3 regions of the Paenarthrobacter sp. NPDC092416 genome follow, and region 2 is predicted to be linked to each of the others. Evidence: predicted binding sites of a transcription regulator. Region 2 holds the regulator's gene; each other region holds the start of a gene.
What was found. The regulator HrcA, encoded in region 2, represses chaperone genes, less so after heat shock. The targets are predictions, from matches to a motif close to TTNGCACTCGNNNNNNNCGAGTGCNAA.
Positions count from the first base shown of each region.

Region 1: a site for HrcA is predicted at 2,256-2,282, ahead of groES (co-chaperone GroES). Genes of this name have one in related genera too.
Region 3: a site for HrcA is predicted at 2,324-2,350, ahead of groL (chaperonin GroEL). Genes of this name have one in related genera too.

Region 1 is NZ_JBIVQG010000001.1:543,228-550,366, forward strand. Features, by position in the region: gene ACIQC5_RS02410 (shikimate 5-dehydrogenase) at 1-495, shown strand, start outside; gene ACIQC5_RS02415 (SAM-dependent methyltransferase) at 492-1,736, opposite strand; gene ACIQC5_RS02420 (hypothetical protein) at 1,804-2,232, shown strand; gene groES (co-chaperone GroES) at 2,424-2,720, shown strand; gene groL (chaperonin GroEL) at 2,804-4,417, shown strand; gene ACIQC5_RS02435 (LuxR C-terminal-related transcriptional regulator) at 4,606-6,243, shown strand; gene ACIQC5_RS02440 (hypothetical protein) at 6,772-7,065, shown strand; gene ACIQC5_RS02445 (flavin-containing monooxygenase) at 7,062-7,139, shown strand, end outside.
Region 2 is NZ_JBIVQG010000007.1:198,210-205,348, reverse strand. Features, by position in the region: gene ybeY (rRNA maturation RNase YbeY) at 1-187, opposite strand, end outside; gene ACIQC5_RS14910 (PhoH family protein) at 184-1,266, opposite strand; gene ACIQC5_RS14905 (GerMN domain-containing protein) at 1,684-2,556, shown strand; gene ACIQC5_RS14900 (16S rRNA (uracil(1498)-N(3))-methyltransferase) at 2,588-3,352, opposite strand; gene dnaJ (molecular chaperone DnaJ) at 3,355-4,482, opposite strand; gene hrcA (heat-inducible transcriptional repressor HrcA) at 4,534-5,541, opposite strand; gene ACIQC5_RS14885 (DUF3097 domain-containing protein) at 5,759-6,610, shown strand; gene ACIQC5_RS14880 (DUF4870 domain-containing protein) at 6,726-7,139, shown strand.
Region 3 is NZ_JBIVQG010000002.1:3,731-10,869, reverse strand. Features, by position in the region: gene ACIQC5_RS04310 (RNase H family protein) at 1-227, opposite strand, end outside; gene groL (chaperonin GroEL) at 480-2,105, opposite strand; gene ACIQC5_RS04300 (cold-shock protein) at 2,408-2,611, opposite strand; gene ACIQC5_RS04295 (LytR C-terminal domain-containing protein) at 2,759-3,376, opposite strand; gene ACIQC5_RS04290 (DUF3263 domain-containing protein) at 3,426-3,761, opposite strand; gene ACIQC5_RS04285 (uracil-DNA glycosylase) at 3,869-4,636, shown strand; gene ACIQC5_RS04280 (siderophore-interacting protein) at 4,689-5,531, shown strand; gene ACIQC5_RS04275 (threonine/serine exporter ThrE family protein) at 5,647-7,134, opposite strand.

The sequences.
Region 1 (7,139 bases), on a different contig from region 2:
ATCGCGATTGCCCGGTTGCTCAAGGATCACCAGGTTCCCAGCAGCCACTCGGTGCTGCTGCGCGGCGCCGGCGGCATGGCGAAGGCGGTCGCTGCGGCGCTCCGGGACGCCGGGTTCACGGCGGTCACCATCGTGGCCCGAAATGAAACAGCGGGCCGCGCCCTCGCCGATCTGTATGGCTTCAACTGGCAGGACGACGTCAACGGCTCGACCGCGGACCTCATCATCAACGTCACGCCGCTGGGTATGGCTGGTGCGGATGAAACTGCGCAGTCATACGACGATGCCACCATCGCCGCAGCCAAGGTGGTCTTCGACGTCGTAGCCCTGCCCTCAGAGACGCCGCTCATCACCGCTGCCCGCGCGGCCGGGAAACCGGTTATCACCGGCGCAGAGGTCATTGCCATCCAGGCCGAAGAGCAGTTCGTGCTCTACACAGGCGTCCGTCCGTCCGCTGAGCAGGTCCGCGAAGCTTCGGAATTCTCCCGGCGCTAGGTCGCCGTTACCGGCTCCACAACAATGGCCACTCTTTCCTCGCCGATCCTGGTGAGGACAAGGGTGGCTGTTTTTGCCCCCTTTGACTTGGCTGACTTGCCCGACTTCCCGCCCGGGAGGAGTTGCTTGCGCAGTTCCTCTGGGGTGACCGCCGTCCCGCGCTTCTTGATGTCCAGCACGCCCACACCGTTGGCCTTGACCCACGCCTTGAGCGCCTTCACGTTGTACGGCATGACCTCGAGCACCTTGTAGGCACGGGCAAACGGACTGTCATGCAGCTCAGGCGCGCAGATGTAGGCGATATGTTCATCCACCAAGTGCCCGCCCAGCCGCTCAGCGATGTCGGCTACCAGTCCCGCACGGATCACCGCACCGTCAGGTTCGTAGAGGAAGCCTTCAACGGGCCCGACGGCGGCAACCGGTCCGCCGTCGAAGTCGTCACCGCTGGTGATCTCGGCTGCGCCCTGCGCGCCGATGACGAGCGCGGCACGCCGCACGCCCGGGCGGGCCACCGCGTTGAACCACAGCGTCACTTCGGTGACGTCGCCGCCCACGGAGACCCACTGGGCTTCGCAATGTGCGGGAACGGAATCATGGGGCATGCCCGGACCCATCTTGACCCCGATGGCACGGCCCGATCTCGCTAGATTTTCCACGAACGAAAGCGGGGGAGAGAAGTCTTCCGGATCCCAGATCCGCTTGGTTCCCGAGGTGGACGTGGTGCGACGCGCCGGATCCAGCCAGACGCCGTCGATCCCGTCCAAAGGCACGGCGGTGGCATCGGAGTGCACCACGGTGGCATGCGGGAACGGCATCAGGTTGATGGTGGCGCAGGCCGCCGTCGTTTCGTCCAGTTCCACGGCCGTGACGTTGATGTCCATGGAAGCCAGCGCCATCGAGTCTGCGCCAAGACCGCATCCGAGGTCGGCCACATGCGCCGTGCCGGCCTTGACGAAGCGCTCAGCGTGCCGCGCGGCAACGTTCAAGCGCGTTGCCTGTTCCAGGCCCGCCTGGGTGAACAGCATCTGGCGGGCAAATTCACCAAACTTAGCCTCCGCGCGCGTCCGCAAGCGGGACTGCGTCAGTACGGCGGCGACCAGCTCGGGGGAGTGGCCGGCCTTGCGGAGCTCCGCGTTGGTGCTGAAGGCGTCGGCCTCTCGATACGGGCCCAACGAGGCAAGAAGTTCCCATCCTTCAGTGGTCAGCAAGGGGGCAATCTGTTCCTGCGGTGCTTGAGCCATGAGATCAAGCCTACTGGCGTGCGTCGCAGGGAGGTGACCGGCGAATCAGCCCTATAGGGTTGTTTTTATGGAAGACAACGCAACTCCGCAGCCCTCCGAATCCAACAACTCCAACGGGAATGATCCCGATCCCGTCCGGGCGGCAGAGCGTGGTTCCCGCCGGTCTCCGGTTGCATACGCCCGGCCCGCATTGATTGCAGGCGCAGCGATCGCCGTTGTGTGCATTGCGTTGCTCATCATCATCTTTGCCTTGGATTCCTTCAATGCCGCCGCGTACTCCGTCACCGGCAAAAGCGTGAATGACGCCACCGACGAAGCCCGCGATATCAGGGAGCTCTACACCGGCGCCCGCATCGGAGGAATTATTGCGTTGGTGGTCTCCGGCGTCGTTGCCATAGCGGCCGCCGTGGTGCTGTACCTGAAGCGTGGAACGGCTCCGGTGGACGAAGATGACGACGGCGAAGATTACGACCTGGACGATCTCACCGGCCGGTGATGGCGTTCACCCACGACGAAATGCTGGCACTCACCTTGACCGAGTGCTAACGCCTTACATAGAGTCTAGTTAGCACTCTCCCCCGGAGGGTGCTAATCACGCCAGGCGTCTTCCGGCACCGCGACGACGGTTGCACGCCCCGGCACCCTAGTTCTTAGTCCATGAATCAGCTCATGAAAAGGAGAGTCCGAGTGTCGGTCTCGATTAAGCCTCTTGAGGATCGTATTGTTGTTCGCCCGCTCGAAGCAGAGCAGACCACGGCTTCCGGCCTGGTCATTCCGGACTCCGCACAGGAGAAGCCGCAGGAAGGCGAAGTTGTTGCAATCGGCCCCGGCCGCTTCGATGACAACGGCAACCGCGTTCCGGTTGACGTAGCTGTTGGCGACGTCGTTATCTACTCCAAGTACGGTGGAACCGAAGTCAAGACCGGCGGCAACGAGTACCTCGTTCTGTCCGCCCGCGACGTTCTGGCGATCGTCGTAAAGTAACTTCCTGGAGCCCGCGCCGCAGACACCGTTGGATTTTTCTGACCGTCAGCGGTGCGGGTTTTCCGTCTTGAAAGGACACAACCATGGCAAAGCAGCTTGCTTTTAACGATGCTGCCCGCCGGTCTCTTGAGGCCGGTATCGACAAGCTCGCCAACACTGTCAAGGTGACGCTTGGTCCGCGCGGCCGCAACGTCGTGCTGGACAAGAAGTGGGGCGCTCCCACGATCACCAACGACGGCGTCACCATCGCCCGTGAAGTCGAGCTGGACGACCCCTACGAGAACCTTGGTGCCCAGTTGGCCAAGGAAGTCGCCACCAAGACCAACGATGTCGCAGGCGACGGCACCACCACGGCTACCGTGTTGGCACAGGCTCTGGTCAAGGAAGGCCTGCGCAACGTTGCTGCCGGCGCCGCTCCGGGCGAGATCAAGCGAGGTATCGAGGTTTCCGTTGAAGCCATCGCAGCCCGCCTCCTGGAGAACGCCCGCGAAGTCGAAGGCACGCAGGTTGCCAGCGTGGCAGCAATCTCCGCGCAGAGCGACGAGATTGGCGAACTGCTGGCTGAAGCGTTCGGCAAGGTTGGCAAGGATGGTGTCATCACCATCGAAGAGTCCTCTACCACCCAGACCGAACTGGTCCTCACCGAGGGCATGCAGTTCGACAAGGGCTACCTGTCCCCGTACTTCGTCACCGACGCAGAGCGCCAGGAAGCCGTCCTTGAGGACGCCCTCATCCTGATCAACCAGGGCAAGATCTCCTCGCTGCAGGATTTCCTGCCACTGCTGGAGAAGGCCCTGCAGGCCAACAAGCCGCTCTTCATCATTGCTGAAGACATCGAAGGCGAAGCCCTGTCCACGCTGATCGTTAACCGCATCCGCGGCACGCTCAACGTTGTTGCCGTCAAGGCACCGGGCTTCGGCGACCGTCGCAAGGCCATGCTCCAGGACATCGCCACGCTCACCGGCGCCCAGGTTGTTTCCCCGGACCTCGGCCTGACCCTGGACACCGTTGGCCTCGAGGTACTCGGTACCGCGCGCCGCATCACGGTGACCAAGGACAACACCACCATCGTGGACGGCGCCGGCTCGGCTCAGGACGTGTCCGACCGCGTTGCCCAGCTCCGTGCTGAGCTCACCCGGACGGACTCCGACTGGGACAAGGAAAAGCTGCAGGAACGCCTGGCCAAGCTGGCCGGCGGCATCGGCGTGATCAAGGTTGGCGCAGCCACCGAGGTTGAGCTGAAGGAAAAGAAGCACCGCATCGAGGACGCCGTTTCTTCCACGCGCGCAGCCCTCGAAGAAGGCATTGTTTCCGGTGGCGGTTCGGCCCTCATCCACGCTCTCAAGGCACTGGACGAGTCCCCGGCCGTGAAGGCACTGGAGGGTGACGCGGCGGCTGCCGTGGGCATCGTCCGCCGTGCCCTTGTCCAGCCCCTGCGCTGGATCGCCCAGAACGCCGGATTCGACGGCTTCGTTGTTGTTGCCAAGGTTGCCGAGCTGGAAGCCAATCACGGCTTCAACGCCAAGTCCGGCGAGTACGAGGACTTGATCGCCGCTGGCGTGATCGACCCCGTCAAGGTCACCCGCTCCGCACTCCGCAACGCTGCTTCCATCGCTGCCCTGGTTCTCACCACCGAGACCTTGGTTGCTGAGAAGCCGGCTGAGGACGAAGACGCACACGCAGGCCACAAGCACTAGTTACCTGCACCAAGAGTCCCGGCCATGGTTCATGGCCGGGACTCTTTTTTGTCTCGGGCCTTGTGGTCTGCGCTTGGTCTTTGGTGCCACGCTGGTGCCCTTGTGACCGTACGACGGCGGCGGTACCCTGACGCTATTACGGCGGCTTGGGTGCGCCAACCGGGCCGCTCCCGGCCGCAAGGTGAGTCATGACGATGCCAGCCACAGCCTTGGATCTTGGACGCTCGGCGTTCTCCGAGCATCGCTGGAGCGATGCGTTGGACTGCCTTGCCCGGGCTGATTCCGAAGGCGGTCTGACTGCCCCGGACATGGAACTCGTGGCTTCCGTGGCCATGCTCCTGGGCCATGACGCTGACGGGGTTGAATACCTGACAAGGGCCCACCAGGAATTCCTGACCTTGGGCGACATGGCCGGCGCTGCACGGTGTGCGGCGTGGCTGGTTCTGTACCTCATGGATATCGGGGAACCTGCACGAAGTTCCGGCTGGATGTCACGCGCCCAGCATCTCATTGCCGGGATGGAAGAGCCCACCGAAGCGGAGGGCTATCTCCTCATCCCGGCCGCGCTCGGTGCGCTGTACGGAGGGGACCCCACCGCCAGCGACGAGCTGTTTGGCCGGGCCTTTGAGGTGGGCCAGCGATTCCATGACAGGGATCTCACGGCACTTGGCCAGCTCGGATTGGGCACGGCCAGGATCACGCTCGGCTTCCCGGATGAGGGACTGCAACTCCTCGATGAAGTGATGCTGTCCGTCACCGCCGGAGAGGTCTCGCCCATACCCTCCGGGATTATCTACTGCGCAGTGATTGGAAGCTGCAGGCTGGCCTTGGATGTCCACCGTGCCCAGGAATGGACGGCGGCCCTGGAACGGTGGTGCGGGGACCGGCCGGACATGGTGATGTTCAGCGGGCAATGCCAATCGCACCGCGCCGAGCTGTTCATCCTGCATGGTGCCTGGGACGATGCCTTGGCTGCTGCCCGCATCGCCCAGGACCGATCCCGCCGCGGTGATCCGGAAGCAGCGTGGGGCGCTTGGTACCAACAGGGTGAAGTGCTCCGCTTACGGGGAAGTTTGGAGGAGGCGGAGGCCGCCTATGCCAAGGCAGGGGAGACTGGTTTTGAGCCTTTGCCCGGCCTTGCGCTTCTACGCATGGCCCAACACAAAACGTCCCAAGCGCAAGTACTGTTGCGCCGAGCGATGTCCGGAGCTGATCCGGCAAACCGGTGCAGGCTGCTTCCAGCCGTTGTCCAGGTGGAGCTTGCAGAGGGCGACCTCGTCGCAGCCAGGGCAGCGGCTGACGAACTCGCCGCCCCGGTCCACGAAGCCAGCCGCCCTTTGGAACGGGCACTGGCAGCCCAAGCAGAAGCGAGCGTGCTCTTGGCCGAGGGGAGCCCCGAGGCCGCATTGATCTCGGCCCGGAAGGCGTGGCGTATTTGGTACAGCCTCGAAGCTCCGTACGACGCCGCCCGTTGCCGCGTACTCGCTGGAAGGGCTTGCGCAGTGCTGGGTGATCCTGACTCCGCCATCATGGAGTTCGAGGCAGCAAAGGGCGAGTTTGCTGAACTGGGCGCCCTACCCGCCGCCGCGGAAGTCCTCGGACTCACGGGGGAACGCCCCACCGGGCAGGATTCGCCGCTGACCGCCCGCGAGCTGGAAGTATTGCGGCTCGTGGCCGAAGGCAATGCGAACAAAGCCATTGCCCGATCGCTCTATCTCAGCGAAAAAACGGTGGCCAGGCATGTCAGCAACATCCTGACCAAACTGACCCTGCCGTCGAGGGTTGCCGCCACCCGGTACGCCTTCGAGCATCACCTGTTCAACTAACCCCCGGTGCTCTTTCACGTCCCGTCGGGTTTTGGGGTTCCCTCCCTCACGTCCCGTCGGGTTTTGGGTGTCCCTCTCTCACGTCCCGTCGGGTTTTGGGGTTCCTTCTCTCACGTCCCGTCGTCACTCCGGTGGTATGTGGACCGGGCGGGCGGCATTTGCCGTCGCGCGAGTCGGGCCAGCCGCTGGGAGCCTTTAGCGCCGGAGGAGTCCGTTCGATGAATCTCCAGAGTTCAGCTATTTGCTTCGCGGCAAAAGAAGGCGCTGATCTTCCAGGAACCTCGACCTCGGTATTCAGCCAACGCCTTTTGGTGCTCATCCCAGGCCGCCTGGCCCCGCTCCACGCCCGGCACGAAAACCTCCAGGCTGGAAGGGGGTGGGATGTGGGAGACCGTTGGCCCAAACGGTGTGGGATGTGGGAGAGGGATGAGCCAACGGGGCATGCGCAGAAATACCCATGCCCCCGCGCCCGGAAATGGGCCATTGTGCCGACGCGGCAGGCAGGGGTGGGCTCATAGCGTGGGCTTTATGAACATTCCACTGCTTGCCGGCACCGTATCCACCGTGCTCTTCGCCGCCAGCATGTTTCCCATGCTAATGAAGGCCGTCCGCACCAAGGACCTGGGATCTTACAGCGTCGGCAACATCGTCATCACTAATGTGGCCAACGCAGTGCATTCGTTCTATGTGTTCGACCTTCCCGCAGGTCCGGTGTGGCTGCTGCACTCGTTTTACGTCGTGGCATCGGCACTCATGCTCGTGTGGTGCCTGCGGTATCGGAAGGTTCCGGAAGAAGCAATCATTGAAGGGACAAAGCCATGACAACGAATCAGGATGCCGTACTGGACACGGTCATCATTGGAGGTGGGCAATCCGGCTTGGCACTGGGATATTGG
Region 2 (7,139 bases):
CGTCAGTCGCTCCGGGCTCATCCATCAGTTCGATGTGGAGCTTTTCCATGGCGGGTTCATCCACCAGGAGAATGGACAACTCTGCCTGGGGATGGATGTACAGGCGTTCGAAGATGAAGCGGGACAGGGTCACCAGTTGCGCTTCATCCACCACGACGCCGGACTCGTTGTTGACTTCAATGCTCATTTACGTTCTCCGCGTTTGTGATTTGAACCGGCAACATCCGTCCGGTGGGCGTCGTCCCACTTGCTGTAAGCAGAGACGATGTCGGCGACCAAGCGATGGCGGACGACGTCCGCGGCGTCGAGAATCGAGAAGTTGACGTCGTCAATTCCGCTGAGGATCTCGCGCACGATCCTCAGGCCCGAGGTTGCACCAAAAGGCAGGTCGATCTGGGTCACGTCGCCGGTGACCACCATCTTGGAGCCAAAACCCAAGCGGGTCAGGAACATCTTCATCTGCTCCGGCGTAGTGTTTTGTGCCTCGTCCAGGATGATGAAAGCGTCGTTCAGCGTACGCCCACGCATGTAGGCCAAGGGTGCTACTTCAATGGTTCCAGCTGCCATCAGCCTCGGGATGGACTCTGGGTCCATCATGTCGTGCAAGGCGTCGTAGAGCGGCCGCAGGTACGGGTCGATCTTGTCGCTCAGGGTGCCCGGGAGGAAACCAAGCCGCTCCCCTGCTTCGACGGCCGGGCGGGTCAGGATGATCCGGCTGACTTCCTTCAATTGAAGCGCCTGGACGGCCTTGGCCATGGCCAGGTAGGTCTTTCCTGTTCCTGCGGGTCCAATTCCGAAGATCACAGTGTTTGCGTCGATTGCGTCGACGTAATTCTTCTGGTTCAACGTCTTGGGGCGAATGGTCCGACCCCGGCTGGAAAGAATGTTGTGCGTCAGTACATCTACCGGGTTTTGGGCGGACTGCGTCCTCAACAGGGAGACCAGCTGTTGGAGGACCTCGGGAGTCACCACAGTTCCCTTGGCCACCAGACCGCGGACTTCCTCAAGCAGCCGCATGATGCGTGGGATGACTATGGACGGACCGGTCATGGACAGTTCATTGCCGCGCGCGTGGAAGTTGACCTCCGGGAACTGTTCCTCGATGTAGCGCAGCGCCTCATCATGGCTGCCCAATGAGTGAACCATCTGATCGGAATTGTCGAACGTAACGATTTCCGTGCGCGTGCCCGGTAAGGTGTGCGGGAACTCTGTGGGGGCCGGGTTACCGTTTCCGGTCCTCAGCCGCCCGTTCAGGGATTCAGTCATAGTGCTGGCCGTGTGGCCTGTTCTCCTCCGGTTCGTGACCTTTAGTCCATCGTTTCGACATACGTCCTGGACAATCTCGCCGGGACGCGTGCCGGATTGCCTTCAATCCTACGCCAGCCCGACGCGCCCGGCCCTGCATCTGCTGTCGTCCTTCGGGGAGGCGTCATCGTCCTTGGCATTTTGTCTCAACTCGGCATCAGGCCGATATCAATCCTGTTGCAGTTGGGGCCAGTTTCCCGAAAGGCAACCGCCCGCCGTCGAGGGTGTGCCAAGCTGGCTTAACGGGTGAAAAACGACCCCGTGTAACAGGGCTGGCGGCCACGGCCGTCCCCGAGGCAAGGAAACAGGATCGCGCAGTCAGCAGGTAAGCAGAAGGGCGTGCGGACGCGGACTAAATCCGTCGTCGCAGCGCCTGCGATGCTTGCTGTCCTCTTGCTGACAGGTTGCATCGCCAATGGCGCCCCCAATCAGACGGCCGTAAGCACGCCGGCCGTCACCGTCCAGGAGGCCCCCGCCAGTAATGCGCCGCTGGAGACCACCCAAGCGTCGACCAAGATCCCGGTCTACTGGATCGGACGGAGCAAGGAAGACGTCTACCTCTACCGCGAATTCCGTGATATCTCGGGTGATGGGAACCCTGTCACCACTGCTCTCCGGATCATGATGGCCGAGAAGCCGCTGGATCACGATTTCTTTACTCCGTGGCAAGAGCCCGGAAACCTGGCAACATCAATCTCCGGCAAGAACGTGATCACGGTGGACATTTCCCGCGACGCTTTCAACTCCAACCTGGATGCCGGCATGGCTCAGCGTGCGGTCCAGCAGCTCGTGTACACAGCCACTGCGGCCGCTTCATCCTCAGGATTGATCAACTCCGGCCAGCAGATCCAGGTGGTCATCCTGGTTGACGGCCATACCGACTACATGGCGTTCGGCCAAGTCCGTTTAGGCCAGCCCATGGCCAGGGATGCCTCGCTGGTTGCCCCGTTGTGGATCATCGATCCACAAGAAGACGTCTCCCTTCCCGCTGGTGCGGTCAAGTTCAATGGGCGCAGCACTGACAGTTCCAAGGCGGTCAGCTGGCAAATCCTTCGCGACAACGGCAGCGGCGAAAAGACAAGCCTCCTCAACGGGCAGACCAAAGCGACCGGCGAACCTGGCCAGTTGGGTGTCTTCACCTTCAGCGCGACACTGAAGGCCGGCAAGTATGAATTGCGCGTCACCCAGCTGGACGAATCAGGCGACACCAACCAAACCAACATTGACACCAGGCTGTTCAGCGTCCGCTAAGCTGCGGCTGCCGTGCTGAGGTTCGACGCCCCTACCAGCGGCCCAGTACATCGCTGGCGAGAACGACGGCGGCTGGTCCCGCCGTCGACGACCGCAACACATGGTGCCCCAACAGTGCTGTCACGGCCCCAGCATCGCTGAAACGGGTCACCTCGCGTGGCGAGATTCCACCCTCGGGTCCGACGATCAGAAGGACCTCACGGGCGCTGCCGCTGGCGTCCAGGATCTGTTGCTGCAGTACGGCGCGCAAAGGATTCTTGGCATCCTCATGAAGGATGATCGCCAGATCCGCGCCTTCTACAGCCTTGGCCAACCCGGCGGAATCCACCATCGGCCGAACCTCCGGAACCCAAGCCCTGCGCGCCTGCTTGGCTGCCGCTGCTACCACGGACTGCCACTTGGCGTGCGCCTTGGCCGCGCGGTCAGCCTTCCAGCGAACAATCGAGCGCTCGGACTGCCATGGAACGACGGCATCAATTCCCAGTTCCGTGGCTGTTTCGATGGCGAGTTCGTCCCTGTCGCCTTTGGCCAGCGCCTGGACCAACACCAAGCGGACAGCCGGCTGATCTTCGAAGACCACCTCGGATGCAGTTACCGACAGGGCTCCTGCGCCTGCCTCGGACACAGTGCCCGTCAGCCGGGTGCCCGCACCGTCGGCGATGTCAACGGACTCACCGACCGAAAGCCGTTTCACCGTAACAGCGTGCCTGGCTTCAGGGCCGTCGAGGACGAAGACCGAGCCGGCCACAACGCCGTCCAGGCTCCCGGCCGGCGTAAAGAATACTGGGTTGCTCACCGCTACAGGTTACCGAGCTTGTCCCGGAGCTTGGCGAACATTCCGCCACTGGCCACGAGCTTGCCTTCCGTGAACTGCTCCCCGCGCAGCTTGGCGAGTTGCTGCAACAACTCTTCCTGGGCCGGATCCAGCTTGCTGGGCGTTTCAACATGGAGGTGGACCTTGAGATCGCCTCGACCGTAGCCACGGAGATGGTTCACGCCCAGCCCGCGCAGGGTAATAATTTCACCTGACTGCGTGCCGGCCTTCACGTCGATCTCCTGTGGCCCGTCGAACGTCTCAAGCTTCAGCTCGGTACCAAGCGCTGCGGCAGTCATGGGAACACTCAGTGTGGCGTGGAGGTCGTCGCCCTCGCGCATGTACATCGAATCGTTGTTGACCCGAATCTCAACGTAGAGGTCACCGGCAGGACCGCCGGCAGGACCTGCTTCGCCTTGACCTGACAGCTGGATGCGCGTCCCGGTTGCAACGCCGGCAGGGACCTTGATAGTCAGGGAGCGGCGGCTACGGATACGGCCCTGGCCGCTGCATTCGTTGCAAGGGTCCTTGATGACGGTACCGAAGCCTTCGCAGGAGCCACAGGGTGCCGTGGTCATGACCTGGCCAAGAATGGAGCGGACCGCCCTCTGGACCTGTCCGCTGCCGCCACAAATATCACAGCGTTCCGGGTGCGTGCCCGGGCGGCAGCAGCTGCCGTCACAGCTGGGGCAGATGACCGCCGTGTCCACTTCAAGCTTCTTGTTGACGCCGAACACGGCATCCTTGAGGTCGATCCGTACGCTGATAAGGGCGTCCTGGCCTCGGCGCACCCGGGATGCCGGACCTGCATGGCCGCCGCCTCCGCCGAAGAAGGTATCGAAGATGTCCTGGAAGGCAAAGCCCTGGCCCGAGTAGCCGCCACCGAAGCCGTTGTCCGTGCCGTTCTCGTTACCCGTGGCGTCGTACACGCGACGCTTCTGGGGGTCGGACAGCACTTCGTAGGCGTGCGTCACGGCCTTGAACTGCTCCGCGACGTCTTCGCCGGGGTTAACATCCGGGTGAAGTTTCCGCGCCAGCTTGCGGTACGCCTTTTTGATCTCTTCGCCGGTGGCTTCCGGTGAGACTCCCAAAACGTCATAGTGGCTGCTCAAAGTCGGTATCTCTTCCTGGTTGTACTGCGGTTGTTTCCTCGGGGTGACTGTTCAGCCGCCGAGAATTCGTGAAAGGTAGCGGGCCACGGCGCGCACGGCGGCCATGGTGGTGGGGTAATCCATGCGGGTAGGGCCAAGAATGCCTACTTTGGCTCCCGAGCCGTAGCCGGTTGCCACCACGGACGCTTCGGCTAATCCGTCGTAGGGATTCTCGCGGCCAATACTGACCGTCACGCCGCGCGGATCGTCACCCATATCGGACAACAAACGAAGCATGACAACTTGTTCCTCAAGTGCCTCGAGTACCGGACCGATGCTCAGTGGGAAGTCCACATTGGAGCGAGCCAGGTTGGCTGTTCCGGCCATGAGGATCCGTTCCTCGCGGCTGCTGTCACAGAGGGCCTGCAGACCATGCGCCAGGGTCTGCGCCAAGCCGCGGAGCTCCGGCGGGCAGAGTGCTACCACCGATGGCAACACCTGGGGCAGCAGAGCCAACTGTGTCCCCGCGATGCTGCCCAGGAACCGGGCCCGCAACAGCATGAGGGCCTCGTTGCTGACGTCAGTGCCGGCGTCGAGGACTTTCTGCTCAACGTTGCCCGTGTCAGCGATCAGTACAACCAGCACCTGCTTGGGGGCCAGCAGGACGAATTCAACGTGCCGTACCAGGGCGCGGTTGGAGTGTGGGTACTGCACGACGGCGACCTGGTTGGTCAGCTGCGACAAGAGCCTGACGGTTCGCTCCAGGATGTCGTCAACATCATCAGGTCCTTCGAGGAGGGAGTGGATGGCCCGGCGTTCCGCGGCCGACAATGGCTTGACCTGCGAAATACGGTCCACGAACAGTCGGTAGCCCTTGTCCGTGGGAATCCGGCCGGCACTGGTATGCGGAGCGGCAATCAGGCCCTCTTCCTCGAGGACAGCCATGTCGTTCCTGATGGTGGCGCTCGACACGCCCAGATGGTGACGCTCCACAAGGGCTTTGGAGCCTACTGGCTCACGTGAGTGGACGTAGTCCTCAACGATGGCGCGCAGCACTTCGAGCTTGCGTGGCTCACTCATGGCAACACCTCCTGACGACTGCCCGATCCCAATGGCTGTGCACTGATGGACCTGCTTCCAAAGACTTCACTTAGCACTCAACATGCCCAAGTGCTAACAAGTCTAGTATGAGCCAGACCGTTGTTAGCATTGAAACCGCCCGCGGGAGAGTTCTCCGGCGGGGCCGGACGCGTCTGCGTTCCGGCGGGAATTCCTAGTGCGAAATGGTGTGAAGTCCTTGGCTTTCGACAATTGGGGACCCCAGGATCTGACGGCTCCTGCCAAACGCCAACTCCCGGAGGTTCCTGTCCAACGAGGCATGGTCCTGGAGGACGTCCAGTCCGGTTGGGTGGGCGAAGTGGTCCGTGTCGAGAAGTCCGGCGGCATGCACATCGTTGCCTTGGAGGACCGGCGGGGAAAGATCAAGTCATTCCAGCTCGGCTTTGGCTTCCTTCTGGAGGGGCAGGCCATCCGGCTGATGCCCCCGGCGCCCAGACCCGCAACTTCCCCGGTTCAAGCCGGTCGCACCGCTTCAGGCTCTGTCCGCCTTCAGGGCCAGCGCGCCCAGGTGGCCAAGGCGAGTCGGATCTGGGTAGAAGGCAAGCACGACGCCGAACTCGTCGAGAAAGTTTGGGGTGATGACCTCCGGGTGGAGGGCATTGTCGTCGAACCACTGCACGGCGTGGATGACCTCAAGGCCGCGATCACCGAGTTCTCGCCCGGACCGGACCGTCGTCTGGGAATTCTGGTGGATCACTTGGTTCAAGGGTCCAAGGAATCCCGGATTGCAGCTGACGCCATGACCGTGCCGGGAGCTTCCGGAAACGTCCTGATCGTGGGACACCCTTACATTGACGTCTGGCAAGCCATCAGGCCCAAGGTCCTGGGCATCGAAGAGTGGCCCGAGATACCGCGCGGGATGGATTGGAAAACCGGAATCCTCAAGGCCTTCGGATGGCCGCACCAAACTGCCGAGGACGTAGGCCTTGGCTGGCAAAAACTGCTCGGTGCAGTTCGCAGCTACTCAGATCTGGAAGCATCGCTGCTTGGCAGAGTGGAAGAAGTCATCGACTTTCTCACCGTCCCCTGAAACCCCCTACGCGGATCCTTCGCGCCACAGCGGGGCGTTGGTCTCCGGAAGCGGCCTTGACCCAGTATTCTGGGACAGCAACACCGCAGCATCTTTACAGCAAAGGGAAGACACCGTGGCAGAGAACGCTCCTGAAGAACCGGGCAGCGCCGCAGGCCAGCCCCAGTACCATGGCGCGCCTGCCAACGCACTCCCACTCACCGCCAGCGAGGACCGCCAATGGGCCACACTCGCCCATTTCGGCGGCATTTTGGGCTGCCTTCCATCGCTCCTGATCTATTTGATCTTCCGCGACCGCGGGCCGTTCACAGCTCAGGAATCCAAGGAAGCACTCAACTTCACCTTGCCGCCCACCATCGCCGCCGTAGTGGCCAACCTTTTGGTGATGGTTCCAGTTGTCGGCAACATCTTCGCGGTAATCGCTACGGCTATCTGGGTTGCACTGACGTGCTTCTCGGTCTCCGCGGGAATTCGGGTAAACCATGGCCAGCCGCACAGGTACCGGGTCAACCTTCGCTGGATCAAGTAG
Region 3 (7,139 bases), on a different contig from region 2:
GTGATGCAGTTGATGACGTACTGGCTATCGCAAAGAATCCGCAGGTCCTCGTGCGGGATGTGTGCGGTGGACCGGAAAAGGTCCAGGACGGCCATCAGTTCACCCTGGTTGTTGGTTCCGTGGGGCCAACCTCCCGCGCGCCAACAGGAGTCATCTACGTACCAGGCCCAACCGGCCGGCCCAGGATTACCGAGGGCAGAGCCATCGGCGGCAGCAATAATCGTCATGTATTCAATCCTGCCAGACCTCACTGACACTGAAACCGTGCTAGCACACAACCAGGGGACAGCACTTTGTCGCTCCACAGTGGCTATGCGTGCTCACGGGAGCAAGATCGGTCCCCTACCGGGATGTTTAACGCCGACGGCGGCCCCACCCAAAAGGAGGGACCGCCGTCGTTTGCTCTAAAGCGTGGTGCTGGGCGCTGCATTGCTACAGCGACGTCATGCTACAGCGACGTCTTGCAACAGCTCAGGGGCTTAGAAGCCGCCCATGCCGCCCATGTCGTCGCCGCCGCCAGCCGGAGCGTTCTTCTCAGGCTTGTCGGCAACTACAGCCTCGGTGGTCAGGAACAGACCAGCGATGGAAGCAGCATTCTGGAGTGCCGAGCGGGTGACCTTTACGGGGTCGTTGACGCCAGCAGCCAGAAGGTCTTCGTAGACACCCGTGGCAGCGTTCAGGCCGTGGCCCGAAGGCAGGCCACGAACCTTGTCCACAACAACGCCCGGCTCGAGGCCAGCGTTGAAGGCGATCTGCTTCAGCGGAGCGTCAATGGCAACCTTGACGATGTTGGCGCCGGTTGCTTCGTCGCCCTGCAGGTTCAGGTTGGCGAATGCCTTGGCACCGGCCTGGATGAGGGCAACGCCACCACCAGCAACGATGCCTTCTTCAACGGCAGCCTTTGCGTTGCGGACAGCGTCCTCAATGCGGTGCTTGCGTTCCTTCAGCTCAACTTCGGTTGCGGCACCGGCCTTGATGACTGCAACTCCGCCGGCCAGCTTGGCCAGGCGTTCCTGCAGCTTCTCGCGGTCGTAGTCGGAATCGGAGTTTTCGATCTCGGCACGGATCTGTGCAACACGGCCAGCGATCTGGTCGGCGTCGCCGGCACCTTCAACGATGGTGGTCTCGTCCTTGGTGACAACAACCTTGCGGGCGGTGCCGAGGAGTTCCAGGCCAGCGTTTTCGAGCTTGAGGCCAACTTCTTCGGAGATGACCTGGCCACCGGTGAGGATGGCGATGTCGGCAAGCTGTGCCTTGCGGCGGTCACCGAAGCCCGGAGCCTTGACGGCAACAGACTTGAAGGTGCCACGGATCTTGTTGACGATGAGGGTGGCCAAGGCCTCGCCCTCGATGTCTTCGGCGATGATCAGCAGCGGCTTGTTGGACTGCATGACCTTCTCCAGAACCGTGACGAGTTCCTTCACGTTGGAGATCTTGGAGTTGACGATCAGGATGTACGGGTCTTCGAGGACCGTTTCCTGGCGCTCAGCGTCGGTGACGAAGTAAGCGGAGATGTAACCCTTGTCGAAGCGCATGCCTTCGGTAAGTTCGAGCTCCAGGCCGAAGGTGTTGGACTCCTCGACCGTGATGACGCCTTCCTTGCCCACCTTGTCCAGGGCTTCGGCGATCAGGTTGCCGATTTCCGGGTCACCGGCGGAGATGGAAGCCGTAGCTGCGATCTCTTCCTTGGTTTCGATTTCCTTGGCGGAAGCGAGCAGTTCGCGGATAACAGCTTCAACAGCCTTCTCGATACCGCGCTTGAGGGACAGCGGGTCGGCGCCGGCGGCTACGTTGCGCAGGCCTTCCTTCACCAGTGCCTGGGCGAGGACGGTTGCAGTGGTGGTACCGTCGCCAGCGACGTCATCCGTCTTCTTGGCAACTTCCTTGACCAGTTCTGCACCGATCTTTTCGAAAGGATCGTCCAGCTCGATCTCCTTGGCGATGGAAACGCCATCGTTGGTGATCGTGGGGGCGCCCCACTTCTTTTCGAGGACGACGTTGCGTCCACGCGGGCCGAGGGTGACCTTGACGGCGTCGGCGAGGATGTTCAGGCCCCGCTCGAGGCCGCGGCGTGCCTCTTCATCAAATGCAATGATCTTGGCCATAACGGCAGTAGTCCTTTCGGGACAGTCGTTAAGAAGGAACCTGTCAGATGGGGTGCCCGCGACGGACGGTTCTTTGCTTGCGGCCTCTGTATGCCCCGCGCTCCGGACCTCACCCCACCAAGGTGTTTCTTGATCCTCCCAGCCCCAAATACCGTCCGACACCAGACGAAGCCGGTGACGGAATTAGCAGTCGGAGCGCAGGAGTGCTAAATCAATAATTAGCACTCGACCGGGGAGAGTGCAAGCAGAGGCGCCATGATGGGCGACAAATAAAGGGTCGGTTCAGCGCTTAGCTGATCTGCTCAGGCTACGCGGACGCTTTCTGCCTGGGGGCCCTTCTGGCCTTCACCCAGTTCGAACTCGACGCGCTGGCCCTCCTCAAGGGCGCGGAAGCCTTCCATCTGGATTGCAGACCAGTGCACAAAGACGTCGTCGCCGGAGTCATCCACAGTGATGAAGCCGTAGCCTTTTTCGGCGTTGAACCATTTGACGGTTCCCAAAGCCATGATGCCCACACTTTCAAAGTAGCCAAGTCCGGTTGCCGGGATCTCCGTACCGGAATCAATCAACTGTAACCACAGTCACCATGCTGGCGCTGCCGTGTGGGGGCGGGCCAGCGGTTTTGTTATTGAGGCTTAACCGAGTTGGGCAGGTTACTGATATCCGGGTCCCACAACAACCACCACGGGCTGCTGGATTTCCGGGGATTCCACGATCGACTTGATGCCCAGAAGACTGCCCAGAGCATCGGCGTTGGCCTTCTGGGTGGGGCCGTTGTAGAAGATCACGGACGTCTGCTGCGGCAAGCCGCCCCAGTTGCCCACGGTGCCCAACGGCCAGCCATCGCCCTGGACGAGGCCCGCCACGCGGCTGGCCAGGCCGGCAGTCGCCGTGCCGTTGTACACCGAAATGACTGTGGTCTTGTCCACCGGTGCCGAGCTCGGCGTTTCGGACGGAACCCCGGAAGGCGACGTCCCCGGGCTTGGTTCGCCAGATGCAATGGGGGCGCTGCTCTCCGACGAACCGGGCGACGGCGTGGAGTCGCTCTGCTGGGGGGCGGGCGTCGAAACGCTCGACGACGCACCAGGTGCCACCAGACCAAGCCTGGGGAGGATCAGGAACGCTACCAGGCCGAGCACCAAGGCCACGGCGCCGACTGTAAGGACCGGCCACAAGGTGGGGCGGGCAGTTTCCTGGGCGTCACGGTGAACGCCCTGCCGGGACGTGTTCTGTGGGACCCGGTCGAATTCATCCCTGGCAAATTTGGTCATGGTGAAGCGTTGTCCTTGCTGGTTGCTGCTGAGAGATCAGCCTGGCGTTCTACGCGTCGGACCCCAAGCGGCGCGCAGTCCGCGCACGCTGGCGCGACGTACGTAGTCTACGCAGTCTCTTGACGAGCATGGGATCGTGAGCCAATGCGTCTTCGGTATCGATCAACGCATTCAGGATCTGGTAATAGTGTGTTGCTGACAGGTCGAACAGCTCACGGATGGCCTGTTCCTTGGCGCCGGCGTACTTCCACCACTGCCGTTCCAGGGCCAGCATTTGCTGGTCCCGCTCGCTCAAGGGCGAGTCGCTGCGGGTCTCGGCGGCAAGATCTTCGAAGGCCAACCCGGTGGCCTGCGGCGACAGGTGTTCCGGTGCGGGTTCTGCCACGGCACACTCCTTCGAGGCTCTGGGGGAAAATGTCCTACCCCCATGTTACGGGCGAATAACAACGCTGTCATTCGCAGGCGTGTCGCCGCGCGGGAGACAATAGCTGGGTGACTGGCGAGGAAGCACTCTTTGACCTTGAACCGGCGGCCGCCCCAGGTCCGGACTTCGAGGAACTGCTCCATCAACCCTTGGACCAGCTGATGGCCCCCGATTGGGCAGCCGCCCTGCGTCCGGTGGAGGGACAACTGCGCGACGCCCTTGGCTTCGTTTCCGCACAGTCGGCGAATGGCACGCTCGTCCTCCCCGCGGCCAGCAACTTGCTCCGGGCGTTCCAGGAGCCGCTGGCCGATGTCAAAGTGCTCATCCTGGGCCAAGACCCCTACCCAACGCCGGGACACGCCGTCGGACTTTCCTTCGCCGTGTCACGGCAAACGCGGCCTATTCCACGCAGCCTGGCCAATATCTACCGCGAACTCCATGACGACCTTGGCCTGCCGCCCCGCGTCCACGGCGACCTCAGCGCATGGACCGGCCAAGGGGTCCTGCTGCTGAACCGCGTCCTGAGCGTCGCGGCCGGAGCGGCAGGCTCGCACCGGGGTAAGGGCTGGGAAGCTATTACGACGGCGGCCGTCATCGCCGTCGCCAACCGCAAGGACGCCGCGGGGCACCCGAGCCCGCTGGTCGCGATTCTGTGGGGCAAGGACGCCGAAGCCGTCATTCCGCTGCTGGACGGGTCACCGGCGATCGTGTCGGCCCACCCCAGTCCGCTCTCCGCATCGCGCGGATTCTTTGGCTCCAAGCCGTTCAGCCGGACCAACGAGCTACTGCTTGCCCAGGGCTCCGAGGCGATCAATTGGGAATTGCCTGTCTTGTAATCTACGACTCACACCCAGCCACCATGCAGGGAATTAGCTTAGGCTTGCCTACATGACTGCCGCCCTTCCCGTGACTTCGTCCGCCAGCCGCAACACCCGGCCCCAGGTCAACCTGACGGTGCTCCGCAGGGAACAGCTCTCGCCCCACATGGTGCGGATCGTTGCCGGCGGCCCGGGCTTCAGCGACTACGCGAACAACGAATTCGTGGACCGCTACGTGAAGATCGTGTTCCCCCAGCCCGGCGTCGACTATCAATTGCCCTTGGACCTTTGGGCGATCCGCGAAACCATGCCGCGGGACCAGTGGCCCCACACCCGGACCTACACCATCCGCTGGGTGAACCTTGAGGCGCAGGAACTTGCCATCGACTTCGTAGTACATGGCGATGAGGGCCTCGCCGGTCCCTGGGCAGCTGCAGCGGAACCCGGCGACTCCTTGATTTTCACCGGCCCGGGCGGCGCGTACAACCCGGCACCCGACGCCGACTGGCACCTCTTTGCCGGCGACGACGCCGCCCTACCGGCCATTGCTGCGTGCATCGAAGCGCTCTCCCCTGACGCTCGCGGCCTGGCTTTCCTCGAGGTCGATACCGAGGCTGACATCCAGCCCATTTCCGCGCCCGTCGGCGTCGAGCTTCACTGGCTGCAGCGCAACGGAGTACCCGCCGGTTCCAGCGAAATCCTGTTGGACGCCCTTCGTGCCGCCGAATGGTTGCCTGGACGCGTGGACGTCTTTGCCCACGGTGAGCGCGGCTATATGAAGGGCCTCCGCGAGATCTTCTTCGCCCAGCGCGGGCTGGAACGCTCACAGGTTTCGCTGTCCGGCTACTGGGCCCAGGGTCGCGTGGAGGAAGTATTCCAGGCAGAGAAGAAACTCCCCGTGGGGCAGATCTAGCCGCTGGCTTGACCTGGCTGCCAGTCAGCAAAAGGGGCGCCGCTATTGCTGCGCCCCTTTTTTGTTCCCGTTTCCAGCGGCCGTTGTGCCGGTTTCCAGCGGCCGTCGTGGGTTTCTAGCGGCGCCTGACCCGGCGGCGCTCGTTGCTGGACAGGCCCTTGGTCAGCGGCCGTGCCAGGTTGTCGCCGAGCACAATGCCTGCGGCCACTCCCATGACGATCGCCGCGGCATTCAGCATGCCACCGGCACCCAACAGGATGTCGGCTTCTTCGACGGTCAATACATACATCGAACGGAATATAGTGAGACCGGGCAACAGGATCAATGCTGCCGGAACGGCCACCACCAGCTGGGGAGCACCGAGTTTCAAGGCCACTACCCGCCCGAGCAGGCCGATGACCACCGCTGAGACGGCGGGCGACAAGCGGTCCCCGAACCCGGCCGTGGTAGCGCCCCACAAGACGAAGAAGCCCACCAAGCCGACTGCCGCCGTCGGGAGCAATAGCCGCATCTGGGTCTGCTCGGTGACGCCGATGGCTACCACCGCGACGGCGATCAGGATGGCCTGGCCCCACAAAGGATACGCATCGGGGAATGTTTTGGTGACGTCCAGGACTTCGCTGCCGATCAGGGTCCCCACCACCACAGCGACGGCGATGCCTGCAACGATCGCGCCGAAGGTAAGCAGCGTGGAGAGGAACCGCCCGGCGGCCGTGACCGGGAAGCCGTTGATGGCATCCTGCACGGAGGAGACAAGCCTACCGGTTGGCAACAACAGCAGGATTCCACCTGCCACCACAATGGACGGCGCGATGTCCGCTCCTGCCCAACGCAGCATCAGCGCGATGAAGGTGACCAGGAAGGAGCATGCCATGGTGATAAAGAAGTCCGGTGTGCGCCAACGGCTGAGTTGCCGGGCCACCAGGCTTATGAGCAGGTTGGAGCCGAAAGCCAGTGCCGAAGCGCCGGGACCACCGCCCAGGACCCCCACGAACACGGCCGCAAACACGCCGAACGCCACAGTGACCATCCAGCGAGGGAAGGGTTTGGCGCTGCGGACGATGTCGTTGAGGCGTCGGACGGCTTCGTCGCGCCCCACTCCACCGGCCACGATGTCGGTCACCAGCTGGTGGACTTGGGCCAGGCCGGCGTAGTTGTTGGTCCAGGAGCGCACCACGCGGAGCAGCGTAATCGGGGTCTGGTCCTTCGGCGCGTAATTGATGGCCACCGACTGGTTGGTGATGTCCACTTCAACGTTCTTCAGCCCCAGCGCCGCCGTGACTGCAATCATGCTGGTCTCCACCTCCAGGGCGCCCGCGCCGTAACGGAACATGACTTCGGCCAGGTGAAGGGCGAAGTCGATGGTCTTTCGTGCCGAGGCATCCACGCCGACCACTTGGATGGTCGGGTTGGCGTACGGACTTCCCGCGAGCCGGTCCACGATGTTCATGGGCGCGGTGGGTGGGCTATCGCCTTGGACCAACCGCATCAGCATGCGTTTAGCATTGGCGTTTTGCCGGATTTGAGAGGGTCGCAGCGGCTGTGTCTTGGGCAAGCCGTCGGTGTGGGGCCTGCTGCCGGAGCCCTCTGGGCGGTCAGTCACGCAGT